DNA from 3 places in the Mesorhizobium sp. M0189 genome. Region 2 is predicted to be linked to each of the others. Evidence: riboswitches for the same ligand, from Rfam matches in the RefSeq annotation. Region 2 holds a riboswitch; each other region holds the start of a gene.
What was found. A riboswitch is a leader RNA that binds a small molecule or an ion and turns the genes downstream of it on or off. The one in region 2 is predicted to bind cobalamin.
Positions count from the first base shown of each region.

Region 1 (8,113 bases), on a different contig from region 2:
CCGCCGACGGCGCCATCGCGCCGCCCGACACTTGCGGACGGTCTCGCTTGGCGGCCTCTGGCCCACGCGCTTCTGGACCGAGGTTATGACCTGGTCACCGGGGGCACTGACAATCACATGCTGATCCTTGATCTTCCCGATCGACCACTATCCGGCAAGGCTTATGCCGAGCGGTTAGCGAAGGCAGGCATCATTACGAACTTTAATATGGTGCCGGGGGACTCGCGCCATCCTGAGGTCACAAGCGGAATTCGCCTGGGGGCGCCAGCAGTGACGTCAATGGGCTTGCGCGATGTGGAAACCGTGCAAATTGCTGGCTTCATGGACTCCGTCCTCCGGCGAGCCAGAAGACGAAGATCTCCATGCCTGCTTGCGAAGAGACGTTGCCGACCTGTGCGCTGCGTTCGAGGTCCCGGGCCTCACCGACAGGTAAGGTGGGCTAAGCAAAATGCCCCATACAACTCCAACACCCGAAGCGAGGCATTTCATGGCTAGGCAGTTCGTGTTCTCTTCCGAATCGGTTGGCGCGGGACACCCGGATAAGTTGGCCGACAACATCTCGGATGCCATCCTCGATGCCATCCTCCGCACCGATCCCAAGGCGCGCGTCGCCTGTGAAGCGTTGGTAAAATCAGGGATGGTCGTTCTGGCTGGCGAGATTACCAGCGATGCGCAGGTGGATTATAGCCAAGTTGCGCGCGATACGATTCTCGATATTGGATACGACGACGAGGCCGTCGGCTTTGACGGCCGGCGTTGCTCCGTCGTTCATGCACTCACCGAGCAGTCGCCCGACATCAGCCAGGGCGTTGACGAGGGACGAGGGCAGGACCTCCAACAGGGAGCGGGAGATCAGGGCCTCATGTTCGGCTACGCATGCCGCGAAACCGATACTCTGATGCCTTTGCCGATCCAGCTCGCTCATCGCTTGACGAAACGACAGGCAGATGTCCGGAAAGCACGACAGCTTGGCTGGTTGCGTCCTGACATGAAATCCCAAGTCTCAGTGCGCTATGAGGGGTTGCGCCCTGTCGCCCTGGATACCATCGTCGTATCGACCCAACATGACGAGCAGGTCTCGCAAGAGACGGTCCGCGAGGGCGTCATTGAGGAAATCATAAAGCCTGTCCTGCCGACCCACCTGGAGACGGAAGGCATCAGAATTCTGGTCAACCCGACGGGGAGGTTCGTAGTCGGCGGGCCGCGCGGCGACTGCGGTCTCACTGGACGCAAGATCATCGTCGATTCTTATGGTGGGATGGGTCGTCACGGCGGCGGCGCCTTTTCGGGCAAGGACCCGTCCAAGGTTGACCGCTCAGCTGCCTATGCGGCCCGGTATGTGGCAAAGAATATCGTCGCAAGCGGACTTGCGGACGTCTGCGAGGTGCAGCTTGCTTACGCAATCGGCGTGGCCAGTCCGGTTTCTGCCATGGTCAACACGTTCGGGACAGCGAGGGTTGAGGAAAGAAGGATCGAGCGCCTCATTTTTGAGTTGTTCGATCTCAGACCGAAAGGCATTATCAAGATGCTTGATCTCCTACGCCCTATATACCGCAAGACCGCGACCTATGGCCATTTCGGCCGTGAAGAGCCTGATTTCACCTCGGAGAAGACAGACAGGGCCGACGAATTGCGTCGCGAGGCAGGACTCGCCGCCCCGTGAGGGCCGACGCCGAATGGATTGGCATCCGGAAAGCCCATTCCAACTCGCCAGACCCGCCGGCCGGCCGGCGTGGCAAGAAGCCGTCGGGATTTTCGCGGAGACATTGATGCCGGACTATGACGTGCTTTGTATAGGAAATGCCATCGTCGACATCATCGCCCAGTGCGACGAGGCGTTCCTGGAGACCAACGGCATCATCAAGGGCGCAATGAATTTGATCGACACGAGGCGCGCCGAACTGCTCTACAGCCGCATGGGCCCGGCCATCGAAGCCTCGGGCGGCAGCGCCGGCAACACGGCGGCGGGCGTCGCCTCCTTCGGCGGCCGCGCCGCTTTCTTCGGCAAGGTCTCCAACGACGCGCTCGGCAAAATCTACGCGCATGACATCCATGCCCAGGGTGTCGCCTTCGACACCAGGCCGCTTAACGGCGAACCGCCGACAGCGCGCTCTATGATCTTCGTCACGCCGGACGGCGAGCGCTCGATGAACACCTATCTCGGCGCCTGCGTCGAGCTCGGCCCGGAGGACGTCGAGGCCGACAAGGCCTCGGGCGTGGCGGTCACCTATTTCGAGGGCTATCTGTGGGACCCGCCGCGCGCCAAGGAGGCGATCAGGCAGACGGCTAAGCTCGCCCACGCCGCCGGGCGCGAAGTGTCGATGACATTGTCGGACTCGTTCTGCGTCGATCGCTACCGCGACGAATTCCTCGATCTGATGCGCTCCGGCACCGTCGACATCGTCTTTGCCAACAGTCACGAGATCAAGTCGCTCTACCAGACCGCGTCTTTCGACGAGGCGCTGGCCCAGATCCGCAAGGATTGCAAGATCGCCGCCGTTACCCGCTCGGAAAAGGGCTCGGTGATCGTGCGCGGCGACGAGACCGTGACCATCAATGCGACCAGGATCCGCGAGCTGGTCGACACCACCGGCGCCGGCGACCTCTACGCCGCCGGCTTCCTCTACGGCTACACGCAAGGCCGCAGCCTCAAGGATTGCGGCGATCTCGGCTCGCTGGCAGCCGGGCTGGTCATCCAGCAAATCGGCCCAAGGCCACGCCAGAATTTGCGCAGAGAGGCGGAGCAGGCGGGATTGCTGTAGGTGGCGAGCCAAGAACCAGCTGCCCACCCTCCTTAATCCAGCCCGAGCCTTTTCTTCAGTTCCGCATTCTCCTTGCGGAGACGATCGGCAAGCAGGCTCTTTAGCCGCTTGTTTTCTTCCTCGAGCGCGACGAGATCCTTCAGCCCGTCACTGTCCGCCGCCGGCGCCGCCGCCTTCTTCCAAAGATAATATGTCTGTTCCGAGATGCCGGCTTGCTTCACCGCGCTCTTGAGAGTAGCGCCGCCGCCGATCGAGGTCTCGATCTGCGCCAGCTTCTGGGCACGATCCTTCGCGGAGTAGCTCTTTCGGCCTGTTCGCGCTGACGGCGGTGCTTCAGTGGTCGCGGATATCGGCTTGGCGCCCTCCTTGCGGGCAGGCGCGCTCGCCTCAGCTTCTGGCTTCCTCGACCGCCGCGCTCTCGTCTTCGGTTTTGGCGTTTCCGCTTTGTCTGCCGGTTCGCTATGAACTACTGCTGACTCGGTTTCCAGGGGATTGGCCATGAAATGCTCCACTCGAGGTTTGTGCAAAGGTTCAGCATCAAGGGCCACTACAGTAGAGTCAACAAGCTGACGATTTAACGGCTCGACTTCGTTTGTTGTTTCGGCCATCGCCGCGGCGATGTCGAAATTGCCCCAGATGGAACGTGCGGATTTTTCATAATTGCGCTTTTGTTTGACTTCCACGGTGAATGGTCGCGTCTGCCGCCTCATAGTTCCTTCCTGAATAGGAGAATGAAGTCGCCGCTCGAATTTTTGGCGCTTCCTGCTTAGCGCGGAGCATTATCGTATAGCCGCTCAACGGGCAAGTGATGCCGGTCTTCGATGGCTGACCCATCTGGGGAGATTTGAGCGGCTTCGCGCGTCCTGCGCATGCCTGTAAGGCCGCCAAGTTTTCTGGGTTAGCAGGCGCGCCACTGTGGCAGCTTGGCTTGTACGGCGAGGCCATGGTCGAGTGAGGCGAACCAAATCCAGCCCCGCGGTCGATCCCGAAGCTTCCACAATGGCGAAGAGAACATCTTCACTCGTTCCTTTTCAGCACAAGACCTTCCGTTCGCTATGGTCGGCTGCACTCGTTTCGAACCTTGGCACCCTGGTGGAAGGTGTGGCGGCGGCTTGGCTGATGACCAGCATCGCCACCTCCCATGGAATGGTGGCGCTCGTCCAGTCATCGACCACCCTCCCCTACATGATCTTCTCCCTCGCGGCGGGAGCGCTCGCGGACAACTTTGACCGTCGCCGGATCATGTTGACTGCGCAACTGCTGATGGTCTGCGTATCCGCCTTCCTGGCGTTCCTGACCTATGCGGGGGAAATGACACCCTGGATCCTTCTGGGTCTCACCTTCCTGATCGGCTGTGGTTGGGCACGATCCCTCTTGGCAAGCCTCGATGGGGGATATCCTGCCTCGCGAACACCTGCCTAGCGCGGTTGCGCTCAACGGCATGAGCTACAATCTCATGCGCAGCATCGGGCCGGCGATTGGCGGCCTAATCGTGGCCACAGCCGGTGCGGCCTTCGCGTTCCTCTTTAACGTCTTTTGCTACTTCGCTCTGATCGCTGCGCTGTTGCGGTGGAAAGCGGTACGGGCACGACAAGCGCTGCCGCGGGAGGCTTTCGGCAGTGCGATGGCGGCGGGCTTCCGTTACGTGCTCTTGTCGCCGAACCTTCTCAAGGTGATGTGCCGGAGTTTCATTTTCGGCCTCACCGCCGTTGTCATTTTGGCTCTCCTGCCGTTGGTCGCTCGCGAACAGATCAAAGGGACCGCAGTCACCTACGGCGTGATGCTCGGCTTCTTCGGCCTGGGAGCGATTTGCGGCGCGCTCCTCATTGGGCGGGTCCGAGAAGTTCTCTCCAACGAATGGGTCATTCGCGGTGCGTTCTTTATACTGGCGATCAGCTGCTTCTTTCTGGCATGGAGTGAGCACGTTTGGCTGAACTGTCTCCTCCTCATGCCGGCCGGTGCGGCCTGGATTCAATCATTCTCGCTGTTTAACGTCACAGTGCAGCTTTCGGCGCCGCGGTGGGTGGTTGGACGCGCCCTGTCTCTCTATCAGACGGCCACATACGGCGGCATGGCGGCGGGAAGCTGGCTTTGGGGCGAACTGGCGGATGTCCAAGGTGTTTCGGGAGCCTTCCTCGTCGCCAGCGTGGTTCTTGTGATTGGTGGACTGATGGGCATCGTTCTGCGTCAGCCGGATTTCGAAACGCTCAATCTGGATCCGACCAACAAGTTCAGCGAACCGACGCTGCAACTTGATCTGCGGCCACGAAGCGGTCCGATCATGGTGATGGTCGATTATCGTATCGATCAGAGAGATGTCCCAGAATTTCTCAGTGTGATGACATCGTGGCGAAAAGCCCGGCTGCGAGATGGCGCCAGACAATGGGCGTTGCTGCGTGACCTGGAAAAGCCCGAACTATGGACCGAGTGCTATCATGTGCCAACCTGGGTCGAGTATGTTCGCCACAACAACAGGCAGACCCAGGATGACGCCGAAATCGTTGCGCGCCGGGAAGCGCTGCACCGTGGCGATTGCCCGCCCAAGACGCATCACAAGATCGAACGCCAAACCGTGCGCGTGCACGACGATTTGCCGCTCAGGCCTCATTTGGACAGGACTTGAGCTGGCCCGTTGGTTTGAGCCGGTTACCTTCAGCCGGTGGGCTGCGAACAAGCAGGTCGAGACATTGGCCTCGATCACTTCGCAACACGCCGCTGCGCCGGGCCTCGGGTGCTCCCCTCGAAATCATTGTGTCGTATCACCGAGGGCATCACGGCCAACAGCTTCCTAGGCAACAGCCTCGCCATTGAGCCGAATATGGTCGCGAGCAGATCACCGACGAAGCGGTCGGAACCTCGGAGCCGAAGTTCGATGCCGAGGTGGCGTTCGCATGATGCGCGAAGCAGCACCACGGCGCTTGCCGGTATGTTTGCGCCCGGCAGCCGACGAACTCCTATCCTCCCGGACCGCTGTGCGTCATTGCTTTGATTTACCGGCCGCTCAAGGCTTCCACAGTTTTCGCTTTCGAGGCGACCTTTGGCAACATGCCAACCGAAATTTAACATAACGACATAAACATTTCTTTATGCGGCATTGACAAAGAAGCGAGCTGCTGTAATTGTCTCCCGTGTCGTGGTTCTCCGTACGGCGGTGCCGCAGCGGAGCTAAGAGGGAAGCCGGTGCGATGCCGGCGCTGCCCCCGCAACTGTTAGCGGCAAGCTAACCCCACTCATGTCACTGAGGCGAATAGCCTTGGGAAGACGGGTAGAGGCTATGACCCGCGAGCCAGGAGACCTGCCACGGCGAATTACGTCCATGGGCGGGGTGTCTCGGTGGCCGCTGCAGCCTGGCGTTCGTGCCGGCCTGCTAGCGCCTTCCTTGTCACCGACGCCCCAACCATCGGGGTATGGCATGACTGTCTCTCAGCAAATTCCTGTAGCAACGCTCGGCGTGCCGCGCTTCGGTCGTCGGCGAGAACTGAAGTTCGCGCTTGAAAGTTACTGGTCCGGAAAATCTTCCGCCGCCGACCTTCTCACGACGGCGAAGGCGCTCCGTGCCGCTAGCTGGGAAGAGCAGCACGATCGCGGCGTGTCGAAAATCCCGTCGAACGACTTCTCGCTTTACGACCATGTGCTCGACACCGCAGCCATGGTCGGCGCCCTTCCGTCTCGTTACGCCTGGAATGGCGGCGAGGTCCCACTCGACATCTACTTCGCTATGGCGCGCGGCAACCAAGGTCAGACGGAGGATTGTGGGCACGGTGGTCACCAGCATGCGGCTCATCGGCCTGGTGTAACCGCGATGGAAATGACCAAGTGGTTTGACACCAACTATCACTACATTGTGCCGGAACTAAACGATGATCAAACGTTCGCTCTTTCGTCGACGAAGCCGGTTGATTACTTCCTCGAGGCTAAAGCCCTCGGCATTCACACACGCCCAGTCATCCTTGGACCGGTCACCTTCCTCAAGCTGGCGAAATCGCCTGCCGAGGGATTCGATCCCATCGCGCTCCTGCCGCGGCTGCTGCCCGTCTACGAGCAACTCCTGCAGAGGCTGAAGCTGTCGGGAGCCGATTGGGTGCAGATCGATGAGCCAGCGCTTGTCCTCGATCTGAACCCGAACGAACGAGCTGCGTTCGAATTCGCCTATGGCCAGCTGTCGAAAGCCGCGCCCGAGCTGAAGATCATGCTGGCTACCTATTTCGGGCCGCTGGGAGACAATCTCCAAACCGCGGTTTCTCTGCCCCTGGCCGGGCTGCATATTGATCTCGTGCGCGCTCCCGAGCAGCTGGAAACGGTGGGTCGGCTCGCTCCGAAAGATCTGGTGCTCTCGCTTGGCTTGATCGATGGCCGCAACGTCTGGCGTGCGAACCTGCCCGCCATTCTCGACCGCATCAAACCGATCGTCGCCGGCTGGCCCTTGGACCGCGTCGAAATCGCGCCTTCCTGCTCGATGCTGCATGTGCCGATCGACCTGCGCATGGAGACGGAACTCGACGCGGACATCAGGTCGTGGCTCGCCTTCGCGGCCCAGAAGACCGACGAGTTGGTGTTGCTGGCCCGGGCCCTGTCCCAAGGCAGGGATGCGGTGGCAGGCGCGTTGAAAGCGTCTGCCGAGGCTGCCGCCACTCGCGTGACATCCACGAAGATCCATGACCCGCTTGTTGAGGGGCGGATCGCCAGCATTGACGACAGCATGAAACGACGAGAGAGCGCTTTTGCCGAGCGCTGCAGAGTCCAGGCCGGCACGCTCGGGCTGCCGCCGTTCCCGACGACGACCATCGGGTCCTTCCCGCAGACGCCGCAGGTACGCAGGTCGCGGGCCGCTCATGCGAAGGGCCAACTGAGCTATGTCGACTACGAGAGCTTCCTGAAGAAGGAGATCGAGGCTGCAATTCGCTGGCAGGAAGAGATCGGGCTGGACGTGCTGGTGCACGGTGAGTTCGAACGAAACGACATGGTACAGCATTTCGGCGAGCAGCTGTCCGGCTTCGCCTTCACCCAGCATGCCTGGGTACAAAGCTATGGGTCTCGCTACGTGCGTCCCCCCATTATCTTCGGCGACGTATCGAGGCGCAATCCGATGACGGTGCGCTGGTGGCAATTCGCCCAGTCGCTTACGGAAAAGCCTGTGAAGGGAATGCTCACGGGCCCAGTGACCATTCTCAACTGGTCTTTTGTTCGCGACGACGTACCCCGCTCCGAAGCCTGCCGCCAGATCGCGCTCGCCATCCGCGACGAAGTGACGGATCTCGAAATGTCCGGCGCAAGGATGATCCAGATCGATGAGGCCGCCTTTCGCGAAGGATTGCCACTGCGCCAGTCTGACTGGAAAGTCTATCTCGACT
Region 1 is NZ_JAMYSW010000023.1:17,380-25,492, forward strand. Features, by position in the region: partial or broken gene glyA (serine hydroxymethyltransferase) at 52-433, shown strand; gene metK (methionine adenosyltransferase) at 488-1,663, shown strand; gene NKJ09_RS28365 (adenosine kinase) at 1,770-2,762, shown strand; gene NKJ09_RS28370 (transposase) at 2,795-3,472, opposite strand; partial or broken gene NKJ09_RS28375 (MFS transporter) at 3,762-5,385, shown strand; cobalamin riboswitch at 5,880-6,079, shown strand; gene metE (5-methyltetrahydropteroyltriglutamate--homocysteine S-methyltransferase) at 6,175-8,113, shown strand, end outside.
Region 1: another riboswitch for cobalamin. It lies ahead of metE (5-methyltetrahydropteroyltriglutamate--homocysteine S-methyltransferase); the one in region 2 lies ahead of NKJ09_RS13500 (DUF1636 family protein).

Region 2 (8,113 bases):
CCGAGATAGTGAGTTCGCCATAGGCGAGCACCGCTTCGCCGATCCGGCCGGTCAGCTTCTCGCCAAGATAGGTCGAGAGGTCATTCAACGCCTGGGTCATGCCGCTCACCGTTCGATCGTGCCGGTGCGGCGGATCTTCTTCTGCAGCAGAAGGATGCCGTAGAGCAGCGCTTCAGCGCTCGGTGGGCAGCCGGGCACGTAGATGTCGACCGGCACGATGCGGTCGCAGCCGCGCACCACCGAATAGGAATAATGATAATAGCCGCCGCCATTGGCACAGGAGCCCATCGAGATGACGTAGCGCGGCTCCGGCATCTGGTCGTAGACCTTGCGCAGCGCCGGCGCCATCTTGTTGGTCAGCGTGCCGGCGACGATCATGATGTCGGACTGGCGCGGAGACGCGCGCGGCGCGACACCGAAACGCTCGCTGTCGTAGCGTGGCATCGAGGTGTGGATCATCTCGACGGCGCAGCAGGCGAGGCCAAAGGTCATGAACATCAACGAGCCGCTGCGCGCCCAGGTGATCAGCGCCTCGGTCGAAGTGACGAGAAAACCCTTGTCGGCGAGTTCGTTGTTGATCTCCAGGAAGAACGGATCATCCTCCCCCACCGGTCTGCCGGTGTTGGGGTCGATGAGGCCCTTGGGCTTCGGCGCGACGAGCGTGCCGGAACTGTCGTTCAATCCCATTCCAGCGCTCCTTTTTTCCATTCATAGGCAAAGCCGATGGTCAGCACCGCCAAAAACACCATCATCGACCAGAAACCGAGCATGCCGATCTGACTGAACGACACTGCCCAAGGAAACAGGAAGGCCACCTCCAGATCGAAGATGATGAACAGGATCGACACCAGGTAGAAGCGGATGTCGAACTTCATGCGGGCGTCGTCGAACGAGTTGAAGCCGCACTCATAGGCGGAAAGCTTTTCCGGATCGGGGTTGCGGTAAGCCACCAGGAACGGTGCGGCGAGCAGCGCCAGGCCGACGACCAGCGCCACGCCGATGAACAGGACGATGGGCAGGTACGAACCTAAAAGTGCGTTCATGCTGCAGTTTTCCGTTGGCGGCCAATCCACTCTGATTACAGCACCGGACCCACTTGCGGAAGCGTGACAGATTAACCACTGAACCGTTTTAAGGGGGCTCTATGCTGCAACGCGGCGAGGGTTAGCGCAGCGCTTTCGGCGAAGCAAGTCAAACCTTGTTCAAATCGCGGTGCTGGACGGCATATCCGGGAAAACTGGTCCGATCCGCTCCTGTTTGATTTCCTTCACTTTTCACTCCACTTTTCTCTCCTGACATAGATGCCGCCAAAACCTTGCTAGCATGGGGCGGAATCGCAGGTCATTTTCTCTGTCTAACATCGTCCGGATACCGCCTTCATGAAAGAAAAAATCTCGCTTGCCCTGGCCCGTCGCATTGCGCTTGCGGCACAGGGATTCAATGACCCGCGCCCCAGCGGCACGCCTGACCGCCGGCATCTGGCCCGGGTGCTTGCACGTACCGGCCTGCTGCAGATCGATTCCGTCAGCGCCGTGGTTCGCGCCCATTATATGCCGCTCTATTCGCGGCTTGGCCCCTACAAGCTGGCGCTGCTCGACGACGCCGCGGTGACACGCAAGCGCATGGTCTTCGAATATTGGGCGCATGAAGCCTCGTTCCTGCCCGTCGAGACCTATCCGCTGATGCGCTGGCGCATGCGGCGGGCCGAGCGCGGCGAGGAAATGTACAGCGGACTGGCAAAATGGGGCCGCGAGCACGCCGCCTACATTGAGGACATCTATCGCGAGGTCGCTGAACGAGGCCCGATCGCGGCGTCGGCTTTCGAAGGCCAGAAGGGCTCGGGCGGCTGGTGGGGCTGGAGCCATGCCAAGCATGCCTTCGAATGGCTGTTCTGGGCGGGCCGCATCACCACGGCGCACCGGCGTGGTTTCGAGCGGTTCTACGATCTGCCGGAGCGCGTGCTGCCGCTAACGGTACTCGCTTTGCCAGTTCCGTCCCCCGCGGACGCCCACCGCGAACTGCTGCGCATCTCCGCCCGCGCCCATGGCGTCGCCACGGCGGGCGATCTGCGCGACTATTTCCGCCTCTCGCCCGCCGACATCAAGGGCCGCATCGAGGAACTGGTCGAGGCTGGCGACCTGTTGCCGGTGAGCGTCGAAGGCTGGAGCAAAACAGCCTATCTCCACAAGGACGGCCGTTTGCCGCGCAGGATCGAGGCGCGCGCCTTGCTTGCGCCGTTCGATCCCGTCGTCTTCGAGCGGTCGCGCACCGAGCGGTTGTTCGACTTCCACTACCGCATCGAGATCTACACGCCGGCCGAAAAGCGCCAGTATGGCTATTATGTGCTGCCGTTCCTGCTCGGCGACAGCATCGTCGGGCGCGTCGACCTCAGGGCCGACCGCCCGGCCGGCGTATTGCGCGTCCATGCCGCCTATTCGGAGCCCGGCGCCCCGCCGCAAACTGCCGCCGCCCTTTTCGAGGAATTGAAGCAGATGCAGGGTTGGCTCGGGCTCGAGCGCATCGAGGTGACGGCTGCCGGCGACCTCGGCCAGCCGCTCGCAGATATCGCCGCGTCATAGACGTGCGTTGACACGACTGCCTTCACAAGCCTAAATCCGTTCCAGACGGTCCCCTGCCCGCAACGGCAAGGGCCAAGAGGGAATGCGGTGCGAAATCTCGATTTCAAATCCGCGGCTGTCCCCGCAACTGTAAGCGACGAGCCAAGGCCGAAAACCACTGGGATATTCCCGGGAAGGCGGCACCCAGGCGATGACCCGCGAGCCAGGAGACCTGCCGTCTAGGACATAAGAATCCGATCGCCTGGCGGGTTTTCCGGGCAAGGAGCCTGATTTGGAACGCGACAGCAGTTTTCCGGCTGAGACAGCGGATTTATTGTCCGGCCATGGTGATTCCCCGGCCGGCGTTACCGTCATCGTCTGCTCGTCCTGCCGTGACGAGACCGGTTCGGACGCTTATCCCCGCGCCGGCGAACTGCTCGCCGAGCACACGCGCCGCGCCGCTTCCAGCGAAAACATTAAAATCCGCACCGTCGAATGCCTCGGCAATTGCAAGCGCCGGCTCAGCGCCGCGATGCTGCGCGACGGCTGCTGGAGCTATGTCTTCGGCGACCTGACCACGACCAGCGGCACCGATCTGGTGACGGGGGCAAAGCTGTTCGCTACTTCGACGGACGGCCTCATTCCGTGGCGCGGCCGTCCCGATTGCCTGAAGCGCGGCTTGGTTGCCCGCATCCCTCCCCTCGACCTTTTGAAGGACTTGATATGACTTCCCCAGATTCGGCCGCCAACGTTTCGCGCGTCCCCTGCACCGTCGTCACCGGCTTTCTCGGCGCCGGCAAGACGACGCTGATCCGCCATTTGCTCGAAAACGCCAAAGGCAAGCGCCTGGCCATCATCGTCAACGAGTTCGGCGATATCGGCATCGACGGCGAGATCCTGAAGGGCTGCGGCATCGACACTTGCCCCGAGGAAAACATCGTCGAGCTGGCCAATGGCTGCATCTGCTGCACTGTCGCCGACGACTTTGTCCCCGCGCTCGACCAGATCCTGTCGCTGACGCCGAAGGTCGACCACATCCTGATCGAGACGTCCGGGCTGGCCCTGCCCAAGCCGCTGGTCCAGGCCTTCCAGTGGCCGTCGGTGAAAAGCCGCGTCACGGTCGATGGCGTCATCGCTGTCGTCGACGGGCCGGCGCTGGCTGATGGCCGCGTTGCCAACGACATGGACGCCCTGCAGGCGCAGCGCGCGCAGGACGAGACGCTCGACCATGACGATCCTGTCGAGGAGGTGTTCGAAGACCAGCTCGCTTGTGCCGACCTGATCATCCTGTCGAAGAGCGACCTGCTGGACGCAGCCGGCGCGGCGCGCGCCAATGCCGTCATCGGCAAGCATGTTGCGCGGGCGGTGAAGATCGTGCCGACCTCGCAAGGCAAGGTCGATCCGTCGGTGCTGCTCGGCCTTGGTCTCGCCGTCGAGGACGACATCGAGAACCGCAAGACCCATCACGACGACGAGCTCGACCACGAACATGACGACTTTGACTCGTTCGTCATCGACATTGCGTCGGTGTCCGACCCGGACGAGCTGGCACAACGCGTCGCCACGGCGGCGGAGGAAGAAAACGTATTGCGCGTCAAGGGTTTCGTCGACGTCGGCGGCAAGCCGATGCGGCTCTTGCTGCAGGCCGTCGGTCCGCGCGTCAACCACTATTACGACCGCGCCTGGACCGCTGAAGACGATCGCCGCTCGCGCCTCGTCGTCATCGGCCTGAAAGGGCTGAACCGCCCGGCGATCGAGCGTATCCTCGCCGGCTGATCCCAGGTACGAGCCGCGATGCACATCCTCACCACCACATCCGCCTCGCTCGACGATCTCGCCGAGCCTGTCGATCTCAGGCAAACGCCTGCGGATGTCGTGGCGCTGTCCTTCACCGACAGCGACCTCGCCGGGCTGGCGGCGGCGTGGAAGGCAGATGCGGACCGCCTGCCGTCGATGCGGCTCGCCGCCTTGCGCGACCTGCGCCACCCGATGTCCGTCGACCTCTGGATCGACAGCGTCGCCCGCCACGCCAAGATCGTCCTGGTCCGCATCCTCGGCGGTTACGACTGGTGGCGCTACGGCTGCGACCAGCTTGCCGTTGTCGCGCGAAATCGCGGTATTAAGCTGGCGCTCCTACCGGGCGAGAGCCACGACGAGGATTTGCGGCTGATCGAAGGCTCGACGCTGCCGCGCCAGGAACTTGATGGTCTGCTCGACTATTTCCGCGAAGGTGGCCCGGCGAATATGACGGCGCTGGTGCAGAGGTTGGCAAGTCTCGCCGGATCGGGTGCGGCGGTCGCTGAACCTGTCAGCGTGCCAAAGGCGGGATTTTACGAGCCGGGACGCGGCGTTATAGAAAGAATGGACTTATCAAGCGTCGGCATTCCTTCGCGCCCCCCTCTGTCCTGCCGGACATCTCCCCCACAAGGGGGGAGATCGGCTGTCACTGACCGTCTCGCGACTTCTGCAACATCGAACATTGACGAAGGCGACGATGACCAGGCGATCTCCCCCCTTGTGGGGGAGATGTCCGGCAGGACAGAGGGGGGCGCGACGGAACGCAGCCTAAACCTACCGTCCGCCGAACCCGCCCCCATCATCCCCATCCTGTTCTACCGCTCGATGCTGCTCGCCGCCGATGTCGCGCCCATCGATGCGCTTGTCGAGGCGCTCGGGCAGCGTGGCATAGCGCCGGTCCCCATCTTCGTCTCCAGCCTCAAGGACGCGGCATCGCTCGCCTTTGTCGAACCCGCGTTTGCCGCGCTGAACCCTGCCGCCATCATCACCGCCACAGCTTTCGCCTCGGGCGCCGAACCCGGCGTCGAGACGCTGTTCGACCGCGCCGGAGTGCCGGTGTTCCAGGTCGTCGTCGCGACCACCCGCCGCGACATCTGGCGGAACAACCAGCGCGGCCTGGCGCCCGCCGACCTTGCCATGCATGTCGTCCTGCCCGAGCTCGACGGCCGCATCCTGGCCGGCGCCATTTCCTTCAAGAGCGAAAGCGAGATCGATCCGGCATTGGCCTTCCGCGCCTTCGCCAACCGGCCAGAGCCTGACCGCGTGGCGCAGGTCGCGAACCGTATCGAGGCCTTCGTGCGTCTGCAGCGGACGCCGCGTGCGGAGCGCAAGCTCGCCATCCTGATCCCCGACTATCCGAGCGCGCCCGGCCGCACCGGCTATGCCGTCGGTCTCGACGTGCCGTCCAGCGTGCTGGCGATGCTGCACGACCTGAGCGAACAGGGCTACGCCGTTGAAGGGATTCCGCAAACGCCGCGTCAGTTGCTGGAGGTGCTGGAGCCAGCCGACCAGGGACTGGCTTTGCAGGATTATCTGACCTTCTCGAAGGAATTGCCGCCGGCGGCCATCGCTGCGGTGGAGGCCGCATGGGGGAATACGGATGATGAGACAGGTTCGCGCGAGGCACCCCCCTCTGTGCTGCCGGACATCTCCCCTTCAAGGGGGGAGATTGCGCTGTTGTCTCTGCTTTCGCCAACTACCAAGGGCGTTAAGGGAGAGCCGGCAGCCGAACTGCCAATCTCCCCCCTTGAAGGGGAGATGTCCGGCAGGGCAGAGGGGGGTGTCCAAGCGCCCACCACCGCAAAATTCCCCTTCCGCGCCGCCACCTTCGGCAATATCACCGTAGCCCTCGCCCCTGATCGCGGGCGCTCAGCCGACCGCCGCGCCGACTATCACGACCCGACACTGCCGCCGCGCCATGCACTGATCGCCTTTGGCTTGTGGCTGCGTAAGTCGCTCGGCATCCATGCAATTATCCATGTCGGCGCCCACGGCACGCTGGAGTGGCTGCCCGGCAAGACCGTGGCGCTCAGCGAAAACTGCTTTCCCGAAATCGTCACCGGCCCCCTGCCCGTCATTTATCCTTTCATCGTCTCCAACCCCGGCGAGGCAGCACAAGCCAAGCGACGCATTGCCGCCGTCACGCTTGGCCATCTGCCGCCGCCGCTGACCGGCGCCGGGCTGGACGAAGAGCAGCATAAACTCGAGCGACTGGTTGACGAATATGCCCAGGCCGACGGGCTCGACCGCCGCCGCCGCGACCGCCTGGCGAAGCTGATCGTCGAGACTGCGGAAAAGACCGGCCTCGCCTCAGAGGCCGGCGTCGCCAGGACCGACGCAGCCGACGAAGCCTTGCGCCGCATCGACGCCTGGCTCTGCGATCTCAAGGATTTCGCCATCAAGGACGGCCTGCATATCTACGGTCGCTCGCCTGAGGGCGAAACCGATCCTTTGCGCGAGCAGAGTGCGGCAGCCGAGAAAGTAGCACTCATCGCGGCCCTCGACGGCCGCCATGTCGCCGCCGGTCCGGCCGGTGCACCGGCGCGTGGCCGGCGCGATGTGCTGCCCACCGGCCGCAATTTGTTTACCGCCGACCCACGCACCATGCCGACGCCGACCGCCTATGATCTGGGCAAGGTGGCAGCGGAAGAAGTCGTCCGCAGCTACATGCAATCGCATGGCGACTGGCCGCGCTCGCTGGTCATCGACCTCTGGGGCTCGGCCTCGCTGCGCACCGGCGGTGAGGAGATCGCGCAAGGCCTGGCGCTGATGGGCTGCCGGCCGCAATGGGATTCCGCCACCGGCCGCATCACCGGCATCGAGGTGCTGCCGCCGGCAACGCTCGGCCGCCCGCGCGTCGACGTCACCTGGCGCATATCCGGCCTGTTCCGCGACATGTTCCCAACCCAGATCGCGCTGATCGATGCCGCCGCCAACGCCGTCGCGACCCGCGACGAGGACGATTCGGAAAACCCGCTGGCGGCGAGAACCCGTGCAGACGGCAAGATCAGCCCGCGCATATTCGGCACCTCGCCCGGCACTTACGGCGCCGGCATCGAGGACTTGCTATCAAGCGGCGACTGGGCCGCGCGCGAAGAGATCGGCCGCGCCTATCTCGCCGCCACCTCGCATGCCTATGGCGGCGCCGAGGGCGAAGGCATTTCGGCGCCCGGCGCTTTTGAGGGCCGCATCGCTGAGGCCGACCTTCTGGTTCATACCGGCGACGATCCCGGCCGCGACATCCTCGAAGGCTCGGCCGACGTCGCCTTTATCGGCGGCTTTTCGGCAGCGCTTGCCGCGCTCGGCAAAAACGCTGACGTGATCGTGCTCGACACCACGGATCCGCAAAAGCCCAAGCCACGCTCGGTTGGGGACGCCGTATCCCGCGTCGTACGGGCACGCGCCGTCAATCCGCGCTTCATTGCCGGCCAGATGCGCCACGGGCCGCGCGGCGCCTCGGAATTCGCCGAGACGGTCGACCGGCTTGTCGGCTTTGCCGAGACCACTCATGCCATATCTGGCGCGCTGATCGAGGCCGTGCACGACGCCTATCTCGGCGACCCCGTTGTCCGCGCCTTCATCCTGCGCGAGAACCCGTCGGCGGCGAAGGTCATGGCCGAACGTTTCATGTCGGCACGACGGCGCGGTCTGTGGCATCCGCTGCGCAATTCGATCGATGACGATCTCGCCGCACTGATTGCCGAAGCCCAGGCGCTTGGGGTGGCGGCATGAACGCTTTCTCCCGACGCAGCGCCTGC
Region 2 is NZ_JAMYSW010000006.1:35,266-43,378, forward strand. Features, by position in the region: gene NKJ09_RS13480 (NADH-quinone oxidoreductase subunit C) at 1-100, opposite strand, end outside; gene NKJ09_RS13485 (NuoB/complex I 20 kDa subunit family protein) at 106-687, opposite strand; gene NKJ09_RS13490 (NADH-quinone oxidoreductase subunit A) at 678-1,043, opposite strand; gene NKJ09_RS13495 (winged helix-turn-helix domain-containing protein) at 1,380-2,579, shown strand; cobalamin riboswitch at 2,609-2,812, shown strand; gene NKJ09_RS13500 (DUF1636 family protein) at 2,851-3,285, shown strand; gene cobW (cobalamin biosynthesis protein CobW) at 3,282-4,334, shown strand; gene NKJ09_RS13510 (cobaltochelatase subunit CobN) at 4,353-8,087, shown strand; gene cobG (precorrin-3B synthase) at 8,084-8,113, shown strand, end outside.

Region 3 (8,113 bases), on a different contig from region 2:
GTAGGCTGCGTTCGCCTTGGCGGTCGGGAAAATCATGCGCACTCGTCTGTCGGTTGCGTCGGGACGGCGCTCGATCCAGCCGCCCTCCTCCATGCGATCGACAAGGCGCGAGACGCTGATCGGCTCGATTTCGAGAAGCTCGGCAAGCCGCGCCTGCGCGACACCCGCCTCCTTGGCGACACGGACCAGAAGCCGCCATTGCGCCGAAGAAAGGCCGAAACCACTGGCGCGCGCCTCGAAGCGCTTGCGCATCAGGCGCTGCACGTCGTGGATCAAAAAGCCCAATCTGTCGATGCCGTCGGAAACCATGAGCGACATATATAATAAGCGTGCTCATAATTCAAGGAACCCGGATTGTGCCCGAAGGCGGCAAATGTACATGGCAGTCACATCATGAGCGATTGCGAATGAGCATCGTGACCACGAAGAAAGCGCCGACCGAACTGGTGATGATGCCGATCGGCAGTTCCTGCGGCGGCAGCAGCGTGCGCGCGAGAAGGTCGCTTGCCAGCAACAGCACCGCTCCGAAGAGGGCGCAGCTTGCAATCAGGCGCAGATGAAGCGGGCCGGCCAGGGTCCTGGACAGATGTGGGATCATCAAGCCAACGAAACCTATGACGCCTGCGACCGAGACAAGGATCGCCGTCGAGAAAGCGGCGACGAGAAATGTCATCCTGCGCATCCGCGCAACCGGGACGCCGAGGCTTCAGCGGCATTCTCGCCGGCCAGGAAAGCGTCGAGCCGGCGGTGGTTCCAAAGTCCATAAACAAGGATGGTGCCTGCGCCCAGAGCAGCCAGCTCGATATTGTCCCAACGGGCCAGCCCGAGCTCGCCCATCGTCCAGAACAACACCGAGTGAGCGGCGCGCTGGTCTCCGGCAAAGACGAGATAGTTAGTCAAGGCGGTGAACATGAACGAGACGGCAAGCCCGGCGAGGATCAGCCGTTCGGGGCCTTGCCCCCTCACCCGCGAAACCAGCAAAAGCACGATGCCGGCGGCTAATACGCCGCCCGTGAAGGCCGCGACCGGCAACGTCCAGATACCGAAATGGTCGCCAAAAATGGTGATGACGGAAACCGCGCCGGCCGCGGCTCCGGACGACAGGCCGAACAAGAACGGATCTGCGAGGTCGTTGCGCGTTACCGTCTGCAGCAGCGCGCCGATGACGCCCAGCCCGGCGCCGACACAGATGGCCATAATCGTGCGCGGTAGCCTAAGATCGAGGACGATCTTGGCAATCGGGATCTTGCCGGCCGGACCGGACACGATGTCTCCGTCCAGCCCGGCGGCATGTCCGAGCGCAGCAATCACGTCGCTCAACGCGATGACCGTCGATCCATAGGCAATCGACAGCAGAGCAAGAGCGGCAATCGCTGCTGCTCCTGCTGTCATCGCCAATTCGAACGCTCTCTGGCGCAAGCTCAGAAAGCTTCCGGGTGCATCGCCCTGGCGATCTTGCCGATCGCCTCGATGTTGGCAGGCCCAGGCGTCAGTTCGGCATAGCGCAGCGCAATGAAGTGCTCATTTTTGACCGCCTCAGTCTCCTTCATCGCCGGATGAGCTTTCAGGAAATCGAGCAGTTTTCTGTAGCCGCCGTCCTGGTAGTCGAGCAGGATAAGAAATTGCGGATTGCGGGCCGCCACCGTCTCCCAATCCGTATTGCCCCAGCTCGTCGGCATGTCGGCCATGATGTTGTCGCCGCCGGCTGCGGCGATCATGGCGCTGGGGATCGCGAACTTGCCTGATGTGAAGGGTTTGTCTTCGCCGGAGTCGTAAAGAAACACACGCGTTCCCGTGCGGTCGCCGATCTTTGCCGTGATATCGGCGAGCTGCGCCTTCCAGTTCGAAACAAGCTTTCCCGCCTCCGCCTCCTTGCCAAAAATCTTGCCCAGCTTTTCGACATCACCATAGAGCAGGTCCATCGAGGCGGCGGGGCGGTTCTGGTCGAGATGGACGCAACTTTCCGTCAGCACCAGCGTCTTGATACCGTGCGGGGCCAGCGTATCGGGCGTCACCTCGCCGCCAGGCTTCATGCCGTAATACCAGCCGGCGAAGAAGAAATCGGGCTCGACGGCGACGAGGTTTTCGATGGTCGGGTATTTCGGCGCGAGTTCCGGGATCGCGCCCTGCTCGGCCTTGAATTCCGGACCGACCTTATACCATCCGGTGATGCCGGTCAGGCCGACGATCGATGGTTGCAGCCCCAGCGCGAAGGCCATCTCCGCCATGTTCAGATCTTGGATGACGGCGCGCTTCGGCGCGGCGTCGAACGTCAGCGGCGTGCCGCAGCTATCAACGGTTACCGGGAAAGCGAAGGCGGTCTGGGCAAGTAGGAGGGAGGCAAAAGACAGTACGAGGCGTTTCACGGATGTTGCTCCTTGGTCAAATCGGGATGTGAAGAGGCGCGGTTCGGAACGTCGAAGTCCGTGAGTTCGCGGTCTTCGGTGGGATGGCGCAGCCAAAGCACGTCAACGCCGAAAATCTCGCGGATCAACTTCTTGGTCAGCGCCTCGCGCGGACTGGCAAGTGCCTGCAGGCGGGCCTCGTTCATCACCGCGACCCTGGTGGCAAATGGCGTGACAAGCGACAGATCATTGAAGCACCGCCACGACGGTCATGCCAAACTGCGATACGAGTTCGAGAAGGTCGCTGCGGGCGCGCGGATCGAGATGATTGGTCGGTTCATCGAGGAACAGGATTTTGGGCTCCTGGGCGATGGCGCGCGCCAACTGGGCGCGTTGCCGCTCGCCACCGGATAGCGAGCCGATCGTGCGGCCGAGCAGCGGCAGCAGGCCGGTTCTGCGAAGTGCTTCAATGACGATGTCGCGTTGCTCGCTCCTCCGTCGCAAGCCGGCATGCGGGACGCGCCCAAGCTCGACGTAGTCGATCACGGCAAGCCGCGGATCAGGCTGGTCGGTCTGGCCAACGACCGCCATGTGCAGTGCCCGCTCGGCGGCCGAAAACCTCTCCAGCCGGCGTCCGGAAAATCTCACATCTCCCGCGCTTGGCCGCAGCGTACCGCATAGCATGCGCAGCAGCGTCGTCTTGCCGGCGCCGTTGGGGCCGATGATGGCGAGGCGGTCGCCCGGCGCTATCGAAAGGCTCACCGCGCTGACCAGGCACCGGCCATTCGTCGTCGCGCTCAGTTCACACGCTTCAAGAAGAGGCTGGGAGGCGTCCAACTTACCGTCACTTTCTCAATGGCGACGGAAGGAAGCTGGACGGACCGGCCGACAAGACCGATGTCCACGTCTCCTCCCGGCACACCCCGTCCGGTCAACTCATGCTGATGGCAGGTCTCCTGGCTCGCGGGTCTTTGCGCCATCCTGCCTTCCCAGCCTTGCCGGCCAGTGGCACTTCGGATTTTGCTAACCGCTTACAGTTGCGGGGGCAGCCACGGCCTCGATCCGAAGATCTCACCGTGTTCCCTTTTCACCCCTTGCCTTTCGACTCGGGGACCATCAGTCAGCCACCCTAGTTTTCCGCCAATCACAGCGCAATAAGTCTTGTCAGAAGGAGCCATATAGACCTCGTGATGTAATAACGTTACATTTAAAAGGACGTTTGCCCGCTTCCTGTCAAGCCTTTTCGCGCGACGCCTGCGACTTGCCGACGACCGTCGCTCTCGATTTGCGCAGTGCGCAATTTCGATCAAACTGCCTCCGCCAGGAAGCGGCACCATAATCTTGCCAATATAAGACATGGCCAATGTAAAGACTGGGCCATGTAAAGACTGGGCCAATGCGGAGACTGGGCCAATGCGAGGTGCCAAATGAATCCGACCGAGAAGGCGCTGTGGTTCGTCGAAAGCCATCTGCCCGAAGCAGTCTCGCTGGACGATGTCGCCAAGAGCAGCGGGGTGTCGCGCTTTCATGTGACGCGGGCTTTCGGCGCGGCTACCGGCCGTTCGGTGATGAGCTACGTCCGTTCTCGCCGACTGACCGAAGCGGCGCGCAAGCTTGGCGCCGGCGCACCCGACATCCTCTCGGTCGCGCTCGACGCCGGCTATGCCTCGCATGAGGCCTTCACCCGCGCCTTCCGCGACCAGTTCGGCACCACGCCGGAACTGGTACGCGCACAAGGCTCGCTCGACAACCTCGATCTTGTGGAGCCGATCCTGATGGACCAGTCCTTTCTCGCCACTCTCGAACCACCGCGTTTTGAGACCAGCCGGCCGTTTCTCATCGCCGGTCTCGGCGAGCGCTACAGCTGCGAAACCAGCGCCGGCATCCCGATGCAGTGGCAGCGGTTCGGCCCCTATATTGGCAACATTCCTGGCGAGATCGGCGACGTCGCCTATGGCGTCTGCGTCAACGGCGACGACGCCGGCAATTTCGACTACATCGCTGGCGTCGAAGTGTCCGATTTTTCGGACCTGCCGAGGGAGTTTTGGCGTGTGCGCGTGCCGACGCAGAAATACGGCGTGTTCGCCCATCGTGACCATATCTCGACCATCCGCCGCACGGTCAACACGATCTGGAACAAATGGCTGCCAGCCTCTGGGCACGAGATCGCCGATGCGCCGGAATTCGAGCGTTACGGCCCCGAATTTGATCCGCGCAGCGGCAATGGCGGGCTGGAAATCTGGATACCGATCAAAGGGTGAGGCACGGCAGGCCGACGCCGAAGCGCCGGAAGCGCTGCTACAGTTCCAGGTTCCAGTTCTGGCCGACCAGATCCCTGCCGAAGGAATGGTGGAACTCCTCGTTGGTCAATTTAAAGCCCACAGACTCATAGATGTGGCGGGCGGCGGCGAGCACGTCGTTGGTCCACAGCGTCAGTGTCCTGTAACCCGTGGCGCGGCAAAAGCCGATACATTCCTCGACCAGCCGCTTGCCGATGCCGAGACCTCGCGCCGAGGGCTCGACGTAGAGCAGGCGCAATTTCGCCACCGCGTCCGACTGGCGCACGACGAAGACGGAGCCGACGACCTCGCTTTCCCGCTCGGCGATCCAGCTGCGTTCCCATTTCGGATCGAAGGATTTGACGAATGTGCCGAGGATTTCAGCGACCAGCGCCTCATAGGTTTCGTCCCAGCCATATTCCTGCGCGTAGAGCAGGCCCTGGCGATGGATGATCCAGCCGATGTGGCCGACCTGCAGAGGCCGCAGCGTGTAGGGAATGTTGGGTTCGGCGGTCGCGCCCAGCAGACGCTGCACCGTCTGCATGGCCTTGACCAGCCTGTCCTGTTCGGGAACCGAAAGCCGGTCGAGCAATGCCGCGACCTGGTCGTGCGAGCCCTGGTTCAGCGGCGCGAAAGTCTGCCGCCCGGCCTTGGTCAGGGCGATCGACGAACGCCTTGCATCCGCCTCGATCGTGGCGCGCTCGACCAGATGACGTTCCTCGAATTTCTTCAGCAGCCGGCTGAGATAACCGGGATCGAGGCCGAGATCGCGCCCAAGGTCCGTGGCGGTCAGGCCATCGCGATGCGCCAGTTCATAGAGCACCCGCGCCTCGGTCAGCGAGAAGGTGCTTTTCAGCAGCCCTTCGTCGAGCAGCCCGATCTGGCGGGTATAGAAGCGGTTGAAGGCTCGCACCGCGTCGATCCGCTCCTTGCCTGGGTGATGATGAATGGTCATGGCATCCTCCTGCCGGTAAGATCAGCCATTTAGTTGACTTGGTCAAGTATCTGTTTGAAGCATCCGTTTGAAGCAATTGTTCTGATGATGCTCACCGGGCGCCTTGACTCGCGCGAGTTGCCAGACTATTTCAGCGCCACGTTAGCACTCCCCCAAGATGAGTGCTAACCATGTCCGGCGCCGCCGGACGGAGGAACTGTTCTCACCATTCTCATCGAGGAATAAAAAATGGCAAAGTCGAAGTTCCGCCCGCTTCATGACCGCGTGGTCGTTCGTCGGGTCGAATCCGAATCCAAGACCGCGGGCGGGATCATCATCCCCGACACGGCGAAGGAAAAGCCGCAGGAAGGCGAGATCATCGCCGTCGGTTCCGGCGCCCGTGACGAAGCCGGCAAGCTCGTCCCGCTGGACGTCAAGGCCGGCGACCGCATCCTGTTCGGCAAGTGGTCGGGCACCGAAGTCAAGCTCAATGGCGAAGACCTTCTGATCATGAAGGAAGCCGACATTATGGGCATCATCGGCTGAATATCGGCCTCACCCTCATTTAAATCTTCGGGCTCAATCCAAGCCCCTGCCAGGAGCTAAAAATGGCTGCCAAAGACGTAAAATTCTCCCGCGACGCTCGTGAGCGCATGCTGCGCGGCGTCAACATCCTCGCCGACGCGGTGAAGGTCACGCTCGGCCCCAAGGGCCGCAACGTCGTCATCGACAAGTCGTTCGGCGCACCGCGCATTACCAAGGACGGCGTCACCGTCGCCAAGGAAATCGAGCTTGAAGACAAGTTCGAGAACATGGGCGCGCAGATGGTCCGCGAAGTTGCTTCGAAGACCAACGACATCGCCGGCGACGGCACCACGACCGCGACCGTTCTGGCACAGTCGATCGTCCAGGAAGGCCACAAGGCGGTTGCCGCCGGCATGAACCCGATGGACCTCAAGCGCGGCATCGACCTCGCCGTCGCCGACGTCGTCGCGACGCTGATCAAGAACGCCAAGAAGATCAAGACCTCGGAAGAGGTTGCCCAGGTCGGCACCATCGCCGGCAATGGCGACGTTTCGGTCGGCTCGATGATCGCGGAAGCGATGCAGAAGGTCGGCAATGAGGGCGTCATCACCGTCGAGGAAGCCAAGACCGCCGAGACCGAGCTCGAAGTCGTCGAAGGCATGCAGTTCGACCGCGGTTATCTCTCGCCCTACTTCGTCACCAACGCCGAGAAGATGGTTGCGGATCTGGAAGACGCCTACATTCTTCTCCACGAGAAGAAGCTCTCCAACCTGCAGGCCATGCTGCCGATCCTCGAGGCTGTCGTGCAGACCTCGAAGCCGCTGGTCATCATTTCGGAAGACGTCGAGGGCGAGGCCTTGGCCACGCTCGTCGTCAACAAGCTGCGTGGCGGCCTGAAGATCGCCGCCGTCAAGGCGCCTGGCTTCGGTGATCGCCGCAAGGCCATGCTGGAAGACATCGCTATCCTCACCGGTGGCCAGGTCATCTCCGAAGACCTCGGCATCAAGCTCGAGAATGTCGGCCTGAACATGCTCGGCCGCGCCAAGAAGGTGTCGATCTCCAAGGAGAACACCACCATCGTCGACGGCGCCGGCAAGAAGGCCGAGATCCAGGGCCGCGTCGCCCAGATCAAGCAGCAGATCGAGGAGACCACCTCGGACTACGACAAGGAGAAGCTGCAGGAACGTCTCGCCAAGCTGGCGGGCGGCGTTGCCGTCATCCGCGTCGGCGGTGCGACCGAAGTGGAAGTCAAGGAAAAGAAGGACCGCGTCGATGACGCCCTCAACGCGACCCGTGCGGCCGTCGAAGAAGGCATCGTTCCCGGCGGCGGCGTCGCACTGCTGCGCGCTTCGCTGAGCATCAAGGCAACCGGCGCCAACTCCGACCAGACCGCCGGCATCAGCATCGTGCGTCGCGCGCTGCAGGCTCCGGCCCGTCAGATCGCGGCCAACGCCGGTGCGGAAGCATCGATCGTTGCCGGCAAGATCCTTGAGAACAAGGGCGCGACCTTCGGCTACAACGCCCAGACCGGCGAATATGGCGACATGATCGCCATGGGTATCGTCGATCCGGTCAAGGTTGTGCGCACGGCTCTGCAGGACGCGGCCTCGGTCGCCGGCCTGCTGGTCACCACCGAAGCCATGATTGCGGAGGCTCCGAAGAAGGAGTCGGCTGGCGGCGGCATGCCTGGCGGCATGGGCGGCGGCGGCATGGGCGGCATGGGCGGTATGGATTTCTAATCCAACCCATCAGCCTTCATGTACGGAAAGGGCGGCCGAGAGGTCGCCCTTTTTCGTTGATGGGACGGAGGATGAGAGGCGGTCCGATTCCAAAGCAAGCGGAAGCATACCCCTGACCGTTTCTTCGGCGTCGGCGCAGAACGTGAATTGCAGAGCTGGAGCGTCGGCCCTTCGGCAGGGCTCCGCGCTGGCCTCGATGCCGTGGAAGCGCGAAACGTCAATGCGCCGTGACTGCGATCTCTTTCGCCGGCAATGCCCCCTCAATCAGCGCCGCGACCTCATCGGCTACCG
Region 3 is NZ_JAMYSW010000005.1:92,727-100,839, forward strand. Features, by position in the region: gene NKJ09_RS11365 (MarR family winged helix-turn-helix transcriptional regulator) at 1-309, opposite strand, end outside; partial or broken gene NKJ09_RS11370 (FecCD family ABC transporter permease) at 392-1,392, opposite strand; gene NKJ09_RS11375 (ABC transporter substrate-binding protein) at 1,422-2,366, opposite strand; gene NKJ09_RS11380 (hypothetical protein) at 2,363-2,551, opposite strand; gene NKJ09_RS11385 (ABC transporter ATP-binding protein) at 2,592-3,107, opposite strand; cobalamin riboswitch at 3,275-3,478, opposite strand; gene NKJ09_RS11390 (GyrI-like domain-containing protein) at 3,773-4,606, shown strand; gene NKJ09_RS11395 (bifunctional helix-turn-helix transcriptional regulator/GNAT family N-acetyltransferase) at 4,644-5,579, opposite strand; gene groES (co-chaperone GroES) at 5,808-6,104, shown strand; gene groL (chaperonin GroEL) at 6,167-7,822, shown strand; gene NKJ09_RS11410 (TetR/AcrR family transcriptional regulator) at 8,040-8,113, opposite strand, start outside.
Region 3: another riboswitch for cobalamin. It lies ahead of NKJ09_RS11385 (ABC transporter ATP-binding protein); the one in region 2 lies ahead of NKJ09_RS13500 (DUF1636 family protein).